2 regions of the Geodermatophilus sp. SYSU D00697 genome follow, and region 2 is predicted to be linked to the other one. Evidence: riboswitches for the same ligand, from Rfam matches in the RefSeq annotation. Region 2 holds a riboswitch; the other holds the start of a gene.
The links. Region 2 has a riboswitch for cyclic di-AMP ahead of ACI79C_RS24015 (transglycosylase family protein). Riboswitches for the same ligand answer to the same signal wherever they lie in the genome.

Region 1 (7,072 bases), on a different contig from region 2:
CGACCGCGAGGTCATCCGCACCTTCGACCGGGCGCTGCTGCCCGACGCGGGCTTCCTGGTGCTGCGCGGCAACCTCTTCGACAGCGCGATCATGAAGACCAGCGTCATCTCCGCCGAGTTCCGGGAGCGCTACCTGTCCGACCCGGAGCACCCCGGGGTGATGGAGGGCCGCGCCGTCGTCTTCGACGGGCCGGAGGACTACCACGCCCGCATCGACGACCCGGCGCTGGCGATCGACGAGACCTGCCTGCTGGTCATCCGCGGGGTCGGCCCGCTGGGCTACCCGGGGTCGGCGGAGGTCGTGAACATGCAGCCGCCCGCGGCGCTGATCAAGGAGGGCGTGCACGCGCTGCCCTGCATCGGCGACGGCCGCCAGTCGGGGACGTCGGGCTCCCCGTCGATCCTCAACGCCTCCCCCGAGGCCGCGGCCGGCGGCGGGCTGGCGCTGCTGCAGACCGGGGACGTCGTCCGGATCGACCTCCCCGCCGGCCGGGCCGACGTCCTGGTCCCCGAGGAGGAGCTCGCCGAACGGCGCCGCCGGCTGGAGGCCGACGGCGGGTACCCGGTGCCGCCCTCCCAGACGCCGTGGCAGGAGATCCAGCGCTCGATGGTCGGTCAGCTGTCCGAGGGCATGGTCCTGCGCCCCGCGGTGGGGTACCAGCGCGTCGCGCCCACCGTGGGCGTCCCGCGCCACAACCACTGAGGCGGGGTCTCAGTCCCCTGCCGCCGGCGCCGGCCGGCCCCGCACGAGGGCGACGGCCTCGGCGGTGAGCCGGCGGACGGTCGCGAAGTCGCCGGCCGCGATGCGGTCGCGGGGCACCATCCAGGAGCCGCCGACCGCGACGACCGCGTCGACGCGCAGGTACTCCTCCACGTTGCCCGGGCCCACGCCACCGGTGGGGATGAAGCGCACGTCGCCGAACGGTGCCGCGAGGGCGGCGATCGCCCGGGCACCACCGGACGTGCCGGCGGGGAAGAACTTGACGGTGGTGAGGCCAAGCTCCAGGGCGGCCTGGACCTCGGTCGCGGTGACCGCACCGGGCAGCGCGAGGACGCCGTGCTCGGCGCAGCGCTCGACGACGGCGCGGCTCAGACCGGGCGAGACCACGTAGGCCGCGCCCGCGGCGACGGCCTCGTCGACCTGCGCGGGGGTCAGGACGGTCCCCGCCCCGAGGAGCACGTCCCCCCGCGCGGCCATGGCGCGCAGCGCGTCGCCCGCGGCCCGGGTGCGGAAGGTGACCTCGGCGACCGGCAGCCCGCCCTCGACGAGGGCGCCGGCGAGGGGCTCGGCGTCCCGCGCGTCGTCGAGGACGACGACGGGGACCAGCCGCGCCCGGCCCAGCGCGGCCAGCACGTCGGTCACCGCTCCACCACGTTGCGCAGCTCGCCGCCGTCCAGCAGCGCCGCGAGATTGGCACTGACCAGGTCGTCGGCGCCGACCGGCCGGCCGCCGGCCGCGTGCGGCGTGAGCAGGAGGTCGGGGGCGTCCCAGAGCGGGGAGTCGGCGGGCAGCGGCTCGGTCTCGGTCACGTCGAGGGCGGCACCGGCGATGCGGCCCTCCACCAGCGCCGCGACGAGGGCGGGCTCGTCGACGGTCGAGCCGCGGCCCACGTTGACCACGTGGGCGTGCGCCGGCAGTGCGGCCAGCCGGCCGGCGTCCAGGGCCCGGGTGGTGCCGGCGGTCGACGGCAGGATCATGACCAGGACGTCGGTCCGCCCGAGCTCGGCCTCCAGGTCCTCCTCGGCGACGACGGCGAACCCGGCGCGCTCCCCCGCGCTGCGCGCCACCCCGCGCACCCGGGCGCCCAGCGAGGCGAGCACCGGCGCGAGGGTCTGCCCGATGGCACCGAACCCCCAGATGAGCACGCGGGCGTCGATCAGGGTGGTCACCGCACCCTCGGGGTGCAGCGGCTGGAGCCCGCCGAGCTCGCGGGCCCAGCGGTGCTCGCCCTGCGCCCGGGCGGCGGCGGGCAGGCGGCGCACCAGGGCGAGGGTCAGGGCCAGGGCGTGCTCGGTGACCGTCGCGCTGTGCAGGCCCGCACCGGCGGTGACGACGACGTCCTCGGGGAAGCCGGCGGCGAGGACGGCGTCCGGTCCGGCCGCCAGGGTCTGCACCCAGCGCAGCCGGGGCATCCGGCCGGCGACGGCGGCGAGGTCGGCGGTGGAGCTGCCCCACACGACCATCGCCTCGGCGTCCAGGTGCTCGTCGGGCACGGGGGCCGCGGCGTCGTAGACGACCGCGTGCACGCCCTCGGGCAGGTCCGGGGCCAGCGGGACCGAGTCGGGCAGCAGGAGCTTCATCCGAGGAGGCCTCTCGTGGGGTCAGGCGGGGACGGTGCCCGAGCCCCATGCCACACCCGGCCGTCGGGCGCCGCCACCCCAGCCCGGTCGCCCGTGGACGGGAGCCGGACCCTGACCTCCGGCCGCGCCGGGCCCGACCGGCGGGGTGTCAGCCCCGGTAGTTCACGTGGACGTGGTCGAAGTGGTTGGCCGTCACGCCCCCGCGGTCGGCCATCGGCTTCCAGGAGCCGTTGGGCGAGGAGAGCATCCGCTGCTGCCAGATGACGTACTCGACACCGAGCTCGTCCCAGTGGTCGATGTGGTACTGGGCGATGGCGTCGCCGAGGGCGTCGTCGGACATGACCATGTAGTCGACCGCCAGGCCGGACGGGTGACCGCCGGGGTCGGCCGCGCTGGCGCGGGTGCCGCCCAGCCTGATGCCGGCGGCGCCCGGGACGTTGGAGACGACCGCGTTGGCGGCCGCCTGCGCGGCCGGCTTGATGCTCCCGGCGGTGTTGGTGATGCGCGCGACCGCACCCGCCGCGGCCGCGGCGGCCCGGGCGGGAGCGGCCGGCTCCGGTGCGGCGGCGGCCTGCGCGGCCGCGGCCTCCGCCTGCTGTCGCGCGGCGGCCTGCGCGGCCGCCTCGGCCTCGGCCGCGGCCCGGGCGGCGGCCTCCGCCTCGGCCTTCTGCCGGTCGAGCACGGCCTGGTCGGCGGCGGCCTGCGCCTGCTGGGCGGCCGCCTGCGCGGCCTCGCGGGTGCTGCGGCTGGCGGCGAGGTCGGCCAGCGGCTGCAGGTCCCGGGTCGCGTCGACCTCGACGGGCGCGGACTGGGCCGAGAGCCCCAGCTGGGCGGCGACGCTGACCGACTCCGACGCCCCGGCGTCGGCCTGGGCGGCCGGCTCCGCGCCGATGACGACGTTGGCCACGACCGCGCCGGCCGCGGCGGCGGCCAGGAGGAGGGCCGGGCGGCGGCGCGAGGGAGCGATCCGGCCGCGGCGGTCGGCGCGGCGGGAGGTGGTGGTGCGGGGGTCCATGGGGTGGGGTGCTCCGAGGGTGCGGGCGCAGGTGCGCACGGAGGGGCGCAGGCTGCGGGGAGGTCGGGGGACGTCGGCGGTCCGGGAGAGCCGGCCGGTGCGGACACCACGGAGACGGCGGGGACGCCGGTCGAGCGAGGGTGCTCGGGGAGGGTCCGCGGGAGGCGGGTCAGGGACGGCCGCGGGCGATCACGTGCGAGGGTGCGCCCGGAGCCGGCGGTGCCGGAGCGAGGGTGGGCATCCGGCAGGGCTGGGGCACGCCATCCGGCGGCTCTCCGTTCTTCCGATGGCCGCCTACCGAGTTAGCTGACGGGTTCGGGCGGGAAGCGGCCCTGCCCGCTACCCGGACGACGGCCCGGGAGCGGGGTTCACCCCAGTACTGCGGTGGGTCCCCGGCTCGCCCCGGAGGGCGACTCGGCGGCGTCCGCTCGGCTTCCCCGGCAGGGGACGTGAGGACCGGCCGGACCCGACCACCGTAACCGGCGTTATGTGTTTGTGACAATCGCGGACCGTCGATTCGTCGGGTGATGTGTGTCGCGCCTCCCCCGGTCGACGGCCGGGTGGTGTAGGCGCCGACGATCCGCGTGCACGGGGCCACCCGCGTCGTGTGCACGGACCGCGGTGGTCGGCGCCCGCAGAGCGCGGTACGTGCACGAACCGTCGTCGGCGCCGCGGGAGAGGCCAGGGGCGCCGCCCCTAGGGTGGGCCCGTGGAGGTCTGGTTCACCCCGTCCTGCTCCAAGTGCCGCACCGCGCGGGCCCAGCTGGAGGAGGCCGGCGTCGAGTACACGCTGCGCCGCCACCTGGACGACCCGCCGACGGAGGCCGAGCTGCGCGCCGCGCTCCGTGCCCTGCAGCTGGAGCCGTGGGACATCACCCGCATGTCCGAGCCCCTCGCCCGGGAGCTCGGGCTGCGGGACCTGCCCCGGGACGCCGACGCGTGGATCCGCGTGCTGGCCGAGCACCCGCGGCTCATCCAGCGCCCGCTCGTGCTGACCGACGACGGACGGGCGTGGGTCGCGCGGGACGACGCGACGCTGACCGAGGTGGTGGCGGCCGGACGGCGGTCGGACGCGGGCTCCTGACGACGCCGGCTCCCCTGGTCAGAGGCGGTGTGCCGCGGCGGCGGCGAGGGTCCCGAGGGTGTTCGTCGAGAGATGCAGCACGGTGGGGGCGAGCAGGCTCCCGCTGCGGAGCCGCAGCCAGGCGAAGAACGCGCCGGCGGCGGCCGTCCCGGAGCACAGGAGCGCGACGGCCAGCGCCCGGGCGACCGGACCCTCGACCAGGTCGTTGGCCGCCAGGCCGCTGAGCGTGGGCCGGACGTGCCAGACCCCGAAGACCGCCGCGGACACCGCGACCGCGCCGCGGAGCGGCAGCACCCGCCCGAGGACGGCCAGGAGCACGCCCCGGAAGGCGACCTCCTCCCACACGACGGTGCCGAGCGGGATCCGGACGAGGACCTGGTAGGCGATCTCGGCGCCGTCGGCCCCGGCCACCCGGGCGTCGCGCACCAGCGGCCGCAGGGCGGGGACGGCGACGGCGACGGCGTACCCCGAGGCCACCAGCGCAGCGGGGACCCCGCCCCAGCGGAGCCCGGCACCCAGCCGCGACCGCGCCAGGCCCAGCTCGGCCCAGGACAGCCCGGCGGCGCGCGCCACCGCCAGCAGCACGCCGGCGGCGGTCAGGTTCGCCGGGACGTAGGACGCCGGGGCCCCGGGCAGCCGGGTCACGACGAGGTTGTTCCAGGTGCCCAGCACCAGGACCAGGCCGGTGGCGAGGGCCAGCGCCCTCGGGCGGTCGCCGGCCCCGGTCGGCACCTACCGCGCCTGGTCGGTGAGCAGCCGCCGCAGCCCCGCCACCGGCGCGCGCAGCGACCACCACGCCAGCCGCACCGGTACGCCCGCTGCGGCGCGGACCCCGCGGGCGCAGAGCCGCAGCAGGTCGGCGTACTCGGCCGGCCGCGGCCCCTCCGCGGCAGCGGTCCGCGCCGCCCGGTCGGGAGCGGGCGCCGACTCGGCCGGGGGCGGCGTCGCCGGGACGATCAGGTCGACCGTCGTCCGCCGCCGCGGGCCCCGCAGCGACTCGAACGACGGGATCGCCGGCGACGGCGGCCCCTCCTCCTCGTCCGGCTCGATGCCCGCGGCCACGGCCTCGGCGCGCACCTCGGCCTCCGACGGGGCCGCGGCACGGGGCACGCGGGCGACTGGTTCGGGGACGACGTTCCGGATCGCGGCGATCATGCCGGGACCGAGGCCGCCGATCGCGGCGAGGTCGCGCCGGGACAGCCGCGCCAGGTCCTCGGTCCTGGTGACCCCCGCGCGCAGCAGCGCGGAGACCGCCCGGCCGGGCAGGCCCAGGTCCCGGACCGTCCCCGCCGGGACACCCCCGGACGACTCGATCGACATGCGGCTCAACCTATCCCCGTCCCGCTCCGCCCACGCATGCACTCCCGTCCCGTCCCGCGCGGTGCCCGGACGCCCTGACGGGGTCCGTCAGGCACGGGTGAAGGTGCCCAGCCCGGTGCGGTCGTAGAAGTCGAGTCGCACGGTCGCGGCCGAGGCGCCGTCCACGGTGAAGACGGCCCCGGCCGGCCCGTTGGCGTTCTCGCCGATGGTCTCGAAGGTGAAGGTGTCCCCGGAGTGGTGCGTCAGGGCGAAGGACGTCGGCCGGTCCGGCGGCCCCATCGACATCGTCAGGGCGCCACCGTCGGCGGCCACGGTGAGCGGGCCGTAGTAGGAGTTGGCGTAGGTCCCCGTGTAGGCCTCCAGTGGCCGGGCCGGCACCGGGTCGGCCGCTGGCTGCGTCCAGTCGGTCTCCGGAGCGTCGGCCTGCTCGATCTGCTCGAAGATCGCGGCGGTGAAGGTCAGCCAGTCGACCGTGGGTTCGCCGTGGTTGGCGACGTCGAAGAACCCGGCGGCGATCGCCTCCGGGATGCCCTGCGGGCGCCCGTTGGTCAGCACCACGATGCCCAACTGCTCGCCGGGGAGCATCAGGACGGTCGTGGCGGCGCCCAGCGCGAACGCGCCCGAGTGGCCGATCTGCAGCCGGCCCTGGTCGTCGTAGGAGACGTTCCACCCGAGGCCGTAGAAGCCGGTGCGGGCCTCCGGTGTCGCCGGCGGGCCGGAGACCGAGTGCGGGACGCGGGTGACGTCGAGTGCGGCCGGGTCGATGACCCCGGTGCCGGCGTGGACGCCGTTGCCCAGCTGCAGGCGGATCCACTGGGCCAGGTCACGGACCGACGAGCTCGCCCCGCCGGCGGGCGCCTCCGCGTCGGCGTCCCGGGTGTACCGGGCCGCCCAGGTCCCGTCGCCGGTCGGCACGTGGATGGCGGCCCGGTTCGCCGCGGCCTCGTAGTCCTCGTGGCGGTAGCTGGTCGAGGTCATCCCCAGCGGGTCGAAGAGGACCTGCCGGGCCAGGTCCTCCCACGGGGTCCCCGCGGCGGCGGCCGCGGCCTCCCCGGCCGCCGTGTACCCGAAGTTGCTGTAGTTGTAGCTGGACCGGAACCGGTCCAGCGGCTGCTGGTCCAGGTGGTCGAGGATGTACCCCCGGTCCCACCCCAGGTCCTCGAGCAGGTCACCCGCCCCGGTGTGCAGGCCGCTGCGGTGCGACAGCAGGTCGGCGAAGGTCGCGTGCTCGCTGACGTAGGGGTCGCTGAGCGCGAAGGAGGGGTCCGACGCCCGGACCGGGTCGTCCCAGCCGATCGTCCCCTGCCCCACGACGCCGGCGATCACGGTGGACGCCAGCGGCTTGGACACCG
Region 2 (7,072 bases):
AGACCGAGGCCCTGGCCGAGCTCCTGGCGAGCTTCCCGGTCTACCGCACCTACCTGCCCGACGGCCGCGAGCACCTCGACGCGACCGTGGCCGCGGTGCGAGAGCGCCGTCCCGACCTGGCCGGCGCCGTCGACGCGCTGCACCCGGTGCTGTCCCAGGCCGGCACCGAGGCGGCGACCCGCTTCGAGCAGACCAGCGGACCGGTCATGGCCAAGGGCGTCGAGGACAGCGCCTACTACCGGTGGGCCCGGTTCGTCGCCCTCAACGAGGTGGGCGGCGACCCGGCTCGCTTCGGCAGCACGGTGGCGGAGTTCCACGAGGCGCAGCAGCGCCGGCTGGCGCGCAAGCCGGAGTCGATGACGGCGCTGTCGACGCACGACACCAAGCGCAGCGAGGACGTGCGGGCGCGGCTCGCGGTGCTCGCCGAGCAACCGGACGAGTGGGCGCAGCTGGTGCGCCAGTTGCTCTCCCGCCACCCGCTGCCCGACCGGCCGCTGGCCTCCCTGGTGTGGCAGAACCTCGTCGGCGCCTGGCCGCTGTCCCGGGAGCGGGCGCACGCCTATGCGGAGAAGGCGGCTCGCGAGGCGGGCACGTCGACGACGTGGACCGACCAGGACGAGGAGTTCGAGGCCCGGCTGCACGCGCTGGTCGACGCGGCCTACGACGACGAGGCGACGCACGGCGCGATCGAGGACGTCGTCGCCCGGATCGCGCCGGCGGGCTGGTCGAACTCGCTGTCGCAGAAGCTGCTGCAGCTGACCATGCCCGGTGTCCCGGACGTCTACCAGGGCACCGAGCTGTGGGACCTCTCCCTGGTCGACCCGGACAACCGCCGTCCGGTCGACTACGCGCTGCGCCGGCGGTTGCTGGCCCGGCTCGACGAGGGCTGGGTGCCGCCCGTGGACGCCGAGGGCGCGGCGAAGCTGCTCGTGGTCTCCCGGACCCTGCGCGCCCGCCGCGAGCACCCGGAGTGGTTCACCGGGTACGAGCCGGTCGCGGCCACGGGGACGGCGGCCGACCACCTCGTCGCCTTCGACCGCGGCGGCGCGGTGACCGTCGCGACCCGCCTCCCGGTCGGGCTGGCCGCCGCCGGCGGCTGGGGCGACACCGCGCTGCAGCTGCCGAACGGGGCGTGGCGGGACCTGTTCACCGGTGGGCGGTACGTCTCGGACGCCGCCGGGCTGCCCGTCGGCGCGGCGCTGGAGCGGCTGCCGGTCGCCCTGCTCGTGCGGGACTGAGGAAGGACCCCCTCCTCCCCACGCCTCGGCGTAGGCCCCTGGACGGTGGCCGCTCCAGCGCGTTCCCGGGCCCGCGGCGGCGCCCTGCAGAGGGGCCGACGTCGCCTGCGACGGAGAGTTGCCGGGCGGGGGCGGTGCGCCGCTCCCGCCCGGCCTGTCGCACGGAGGCGGCGTCCCGCCCCCGTGCCGACAGGCCGGGCGCGGCACCCCCACCTAGCGTTCGCGGGGTCCGGCTCCCCGCCGGGCCCGGCGCCGTCCCGCCCAACCCCGTCCGGCGGCGACCGGACCTCTGCACGACCGTGGACGGGGGTGGGGGACCCACCTACGACGTCCTGCGCGGGGTGTGCGCAGCGCGTCTGGGGGTGAAGCCGCGATCCGCGGCCGGGCACCGATCGTCCGAACCCGACAGCTAACCCCGCCGGCGGCCGATCGGAGGACCCCCCATGCCCCAGCACGACCGATCCCGCACGCCCGCACGCGGCCTGCGCCGCGGCGCCGTCGTCCTCACCGGCGCGGCGGCGCTCTCCGCCCTCGCGCTCCCCGGCACGGCTCAGGCCGCGGAGCACAACTGGGACGGCGTCGCCCAGTGCGAGTCCGGCGGGAACTGGCAGATCAACACCGGTAACGGCTACTACGGCGGCCTGCAGTTCAGCGCGAGCACCTGGGCCGGCTACGGGGGCCACGAGTTCGCCTCCAACGCCCACCTGGCCAGCAAGGAGCAGCAGATCGTGGTCGCCGAGCGCACGCTCGCCGGCCAGGGCGTCGGCGCGTGGCCGACCTGCGGCAGGTACCTGACCGCCGCGGTGCAGGCGCCGGCGCCGGCCGCCGAAGCGGAGCAGGCCTCGCGGGCGGACCGGGCGGCGACCGGCAGCCACGTCGTCGAGGCCGGGGACACCCTCGGCTCCATCGCCGCCCGCCACGGCACCGAGGGCGGCTGGCGCGGGCTGTGGGAGCTGAACCGGGACCAGGTCAGCGACCCGAACGTGATCCGCGTGGGTCAGACGCTCCGGGTCTGACCGGACCGGCGGGGCCCGGCCGGTGCGCTCCCGGCCGGGCCCCGTCCGCGCGCGGGGCCGGCACGTGGTCCGGCGGTGTCCCGCTCCGCCGTGGACGCCCGGCCGAGCCCGGTCGGCCCTGCGCTCCCCTCCCCCGCGGACCGTGACCGGAACCCACGGTTGGCCGTCGGGTGTGCGGGCATGATCTGCCCCGATCCCGGCCCTCCGGCCAGTCCCCGTCTCGTCCCGCGTGGAGGCACTGCGCATGTCCGCACCCGTCGAGTTCTCCGTCTGGGCACCGCTGCCGAAGCGGGTCCGGCTCCAGGTCGACGGCTCCGTGCACGAGATGCACCGGGACGACGACGGCTGGTGGCGTGCCGAGGTCGAGGCCGGGCCGGAGGCCGACTACGGCTTCCTCCTCGACGACGACGAGAAGGTGTACCCCGACCCGCGCTCGCGCCGGCAGCCCGAGGGGGTGCACGGGCCCTCCCGCCGGTTCGACCCGTCGGCGTACGCGTGGGGCGACGCGGCGTGGACCGGGCGACCGCTGGCCGGCGGTGTGGTCTACGAGCTGCACGTCGGGACGTTCACGCCGGAGGGCACGCTCGACGCGGCGATCGGGCGGCTGGACCACCTGGTCGAGCTCGGTGTCGACTTCGTGGAGCTGCTGCCGGTCAACGGCTTCAACGGCACCCACAACTGGGGCTACGACGGCGTCCTCTGGTACACGGTGCAGGAGGACTACGGCGGCCCGGCCGCCTACCAGCGGTTCGTCGACGCCTGCCACCAGCGCGGGCTGGCCGTCGTCCAGGACGTCGTCTACAACCACCTCGGCCCGTCCGGGAACTACCTGCCGCAGTTCATGCCGATCTTCGCCGAGGGTGCCAACACCTGGGGCAACTCGATCAACCTGTCCGGGCCGGACTCCGACGAGGTGCGTCGGTACATCATCGACAACGCCCTCATGTGGCTGCGCGACATGCACGTCGACGCCCTGCGGCTCGACGCCGTCCACGCGCTGGTCGACGAGCGGGCCACCCACGTGCTCGAGGAGATGGCGCAGGAGGTCGACCGGCTGTCGGTGGCCGAGGGGCGCCCGCTGACCCTCATCGCCGAGAGCGACCTCAACGACCCGCGCCTGGTCACCCCGCGGGTGGCCGGCGGCATGGGGCTGACCGCGCAGTGGAGCGACGACTTCCACCACGCGCTGCACTCGACGCTCACCGGCGAGGGCCAGGGCTACTACGCCGACTTCGCCGCCGCCGGCCTGTCCGGGCTGGCCAAGACCCTGACCGGCGCCTACTTCCACGACGGCGCGTGGTCCAGCTTCCGCCGCCGGCACCACGGACGACCGGTCGACGTCGACGAGCTGCCGGGCTGGAAGTTCCTCGGCTACCTGCAGGACCACGACCAGATCGGCAACCGCGCCGTCGGCGACCGCATCTCGGCCTCCCTCTCCCCCGGCCTGCTCGCCGTCGGGGCGACGATCGTGCTGACCAGCCCGTTCACCCCGATGCTGTTCATGGGCGAGGAGTGGGGCGCGAGCACCCCCTGGCAGTTCTTCACCAGCCACCCGGAGCCGGAGCTGGGCAAGGCCACCGCCGAGGGGCGGATCGGCGAGTTCGCCGAGCACGGGTGGGACGCCGCCGTCGTGCCCGACCCGCAGGACCCCGAGACCTTCACCCGCTCGAAGCTGGACTGGGGCGAGGTCGAGGCGGAGCCGCACGCCCGCCTGCTGGCGGTGCACCGCGCGCTGCTGGCGCTGCGCCGGGCGCAGCCGGACCTGGTCGACCCCGACCTGTCCCGGGTCGCGGTCAGCTGGGACGACGAGGACCGCTGGCTGGTCGTCCACCGGGGCGCGCTGCGGGTGGTGGCCAACCTGGCCGGCGAGCCGCGGGAGGTCGACCTGGACCGGCCGGCCACCGGCGTCCTGTTCGCCACCGGCGAGGAGCCGCGGATCGACCGGACGACGGTGACGATGCCGGCCCAGAGCGCGGCCGTGGTCACCACCTCCTGACGTGCGGCGCCTGCTGCCCGGTCCGGCGGCCGACCTCGACGACGACGCCCTGGTCGAGGCCTACCGGCTGCCGCCCGGGCGGTCGCTGCGGGTGGACTTCGTGGCCTCGCTGGACGGCGCGATCACCGTCGGCGGGCGCAGCGGGGGCCTGGGGTCGCCCGGCGACAAGCGGGTCTTCCGGCTGCTGCGGGCGCTGGCCGACGTGGTGCTCGTCGGGCACGGGACGGCGGCGACCGAGGGCTACCGGCCGGTCGCGGCCGACCCGACCGTGGCGGCGCTGCGGACCGCGCTGGGCCGGTCGGCTTCGGCGCCGATCGCCGTCGTGTCGCGGCGGGCGTCCCTGGCCCCCGGCGACCGGCTGGCCACGCCCTCGACGCTGCTGGTCACCTGTGCGACCGCCGACCCCGGGCGCCGTGCCGCGCTGGCCGACGCCGGGGTGACCGTCCTGGTCTGCGGGGAGGAGGACGTGGACCTGCCCTCGGCGCTGGACGAGCTCGCCGCGCGCGGCCTCGAGCAGGTGCTGTGCGAGGGGGGTCCGGCGCTGCTGGCCTCGGCGCTGGCCGCCGGGGTGGTGGACGAGCTGGACCTGACCGTGGCGCCCGCCCTCGTGGGCTCCGGGGAGCCGCACCTGCTCACGGCGCCGCTCGCCGGCGCCGTCCGGCTGGAGCTCCGGCAGGTGCTCGAGGAGGACGACGTCCTGTTCACCCGGTACACCGTCGGCTGACAGCCCCGGGAGCATCGCAGCGAGCGCCAGCGAGCGAGGAGCGGACCGGGGCGCGAAAGCCGACCAGCAGGCACCGTCGGCTGACAGCCCCGGGAGCATCGCAGCGAGCGCCAGCGAGCGAGGAGCGGACCGGGGCGCGGGAGCCGACCAGTGCCCCCGCCGGCTGACCACCGGACGCGGACGGGGACGGTCACCTGGTCGGCGTCGACCTTCTCGGCGGGCTCGAGGCCGGTCACCTCGACGACCCGGTGCAGCGGCACCGCGCGCACCACCCCGTCCTGCAGCGGCGCGTCCCCGTCGCCGGCCAGGGTCACCGAGCGGGAGCGGTAGGTCATGTCGGGCCGGTACTCCGAGACCTCCATGCCCGCGCACGCTGACGGTCGTCGCAGGGGTGCACCGCCCGAGACAGCAGACCCGACTCAGCCGACGAGCCGCACCACGTCCCCGTAGCCGACCAGGCCCGGGTCCGCGGTGAGCAGCACGGCCCCCTCCGCCGCAGCCCGCGACACGAGGAGCCGGTCGACCGGGTCGCGGTGCACGTCCGGCAGGTGCTCGACGGCCGCGGCGTGCTCCGCAGTGACGGCGAGGTGGTCCAGCGCGAGCTCGGACGTCGCGCGGCGCGCCCACGTCCGGACGTCCGGCGTGCTGGCCCCACGAACCGAGCCACGACCTCGCCGCCGTCGGTGATCTCGACCTCCTCACCGGGGCGACCTCCTCCAGGAGCCGAGACAGGTGCGTCTTGGCCTCGTGCACGCCGACCGACGCGTTCATGTCACTTGGTCTGGTAGCGCCGACGCCCCTTCCACCGCTCTGTCAGCGCACGAGCTCCCGTGGGGAGCCGGCTCGCACAGATGGGGACCTGCGACCCATGAACGAGACCGGCCTCCGCCCTAGCGTCGCCCGTACCGGACCCGCGCGGTCCGCCCTCGACTCAGGAGGACGACATGGGCAAGGCAGTGGTGAGCCTGACGACCGGCCTCGAGGACCCCGAGAAGGTCACCGTCGCGATGCTCATGGCCGTCGGTGCTGCGGAGTCCGGCCGGCCGACCGCCATGTTCCTCGCCAAGGAGGCGGTGCGGCTGGCCCTCGACGGGGTGGCGACCGGGACCGCATGCGAGGGCTGTCCCCCGCTGACCAGCCTGTTCGAGCGCTACACCGCGGCGGGCGGCCGGATGTTCGTCTGCCCCATCTGCTTCAACGCCAAGCAGCTCGACGCGGCCGGGTTGCTCAAGGGTGCCGAGCTCGCCGGGACCGTGCCGCTGTGGGAGTGGATCGGCGACGAGGGGGCCACGACCTTCAGCTACTGAGCAACCCCAGCGCGGCCGCCTGCCGGGCGGCGTCGCGCCGGGTGCGGACGGCGAGCTTGGCGAGGACCGCCTCCACGTGGTGCTCGGCCGTGCGGGGTGACACCACCAGCCGGTCGGCGATCTCGGTGTTGGTCAGCCCCTCGGCGAGCAGCCGCAGCACCTCGACCTGCCGCGCGGTCAGCCCGGCCGGGTTGGCCCGGGTCGAGGTGCGGCGGCCGTGCGGCACCGGGTGGCCGAGGGCCCGCATCCGCCGTCCCACGTGCGCAGTCAATGGAGCTGCGCCGAGCGCCCGGGCGGTCTCCAGCGCCTCGGCGAACGCCGTCGGGTCGTCGAGGAAGGACGACGCCAGGGCGCGGTCGTAGGGCCAGCCGATGGCGCCGAACGCGTCCGCTGCCGCGGCCCAGTCCCCGGCCAGCACGGCCGCGTGCGGTGCCGCCGCCGGGCCGTCGACGTCGACGGAGCACCCGGCCACCGCCACCCACGCGGCCAGCCGGCTGCCACCCCACCGCGTGCAGCCGGTCTCCCGGGCGAGGGCCACCGCCCGGGCGATGCGCCCCACGGGCAGGGGGCCGCCGGTCAGCAGGGCGTGCTCCACCTCCAGCTCGAGCACCGGTTCGATCCGCTGCAGCTCCCCCGTGCGGTCGGCCCGGGCCGCGACGTCGGCCAGGCGCGCGGCGGCGTCGGCGTCCCCGCGGCGGACGGCGACCTCGGCGAGCACCGTGGCGGCCAGCAGCCGGGTGACCGTGGCCTCCGCTCCGACCGCCGCGCCGGCCACCCGGGCAGCCGCGTCC

Region 1: linked by a shared signal. The riboswitch ahead of ACI79C_RS16800 (hypothetical protein) and the one ahead of ACI79C_RS24015 (transglycosylase family protein) in region 2 are both predicted to bind cyclic di-AMP.

What each region holds. Positions count from the first base shown of each region.
Region 1 is NZ_JBJGYV010000019.1:36,942-44,013, reverse strand. Features, by position in the region: gene ACI79C_RS16815 (IlvD/Edd family dehydratase) at 1-703, shown strand, start outside; gene eda (bifunctional 4-hydroxy-2-oxoglutarate aldolase/2-dehydro-3-deoxy-phosphogluconate aldolase) at 713-1,363, opposite strand; gene ACI79C_RS16805 (phosphoglycerate dehydrogenase) at 1,360-2,301, opposite strand; gene ACI79C_RS16800 (hypothetical protein) at 2,450-3,316, opposite strand; cyclic di-AMP (ydaO/yuaA leader) riboswitch at 3,593-3,746, opposite strand; gene ACI79C_RS16795 (ArsC/Spx/MgsR family protein) at 4,026-4,400, shown strand; gene ACI79C_RS16790 (CPBP family intramembrane glutamic endopeptidase) at 4,419-5,132, opposite strand; gene ACI79C_RS16785 (hypothetical protein) at 5,133-5,720, opposite strand; gene ACI79C_RS16780 (serine hydrolase) at 5,808-7,072, opposite strand, start outside.
Region 2 is NZ_JBJGYV010000046.1:15,697-22,768, reverse strand. Features, by position in the region: gene treY (malto-oligosyltrehalose synthase) at 1-1,238, shown strand, start outside; cyclic di-AMP (ydaO/yuaA leader) riboswitch at 1,548-1,657, shown strand; gene ACI79C_RS24015 (transglycosylase family protein) at 1,682-2,254, shown strand; gene treZ (malto-oligosyltrehalose trehalohydrolase) at 2,499-4,250, shown strand; gene ACI79C_RS24005 (dihydrofolate reductase family protein) at 4,252-4,974, shown strand; gene ACI79C_RS24000 (DsrE family protein) at 5,919-6,281, shown strand; gene ACI79C_RS23995 (ATP-binding protein) at 6,271-7,072, opposite strand, start outside.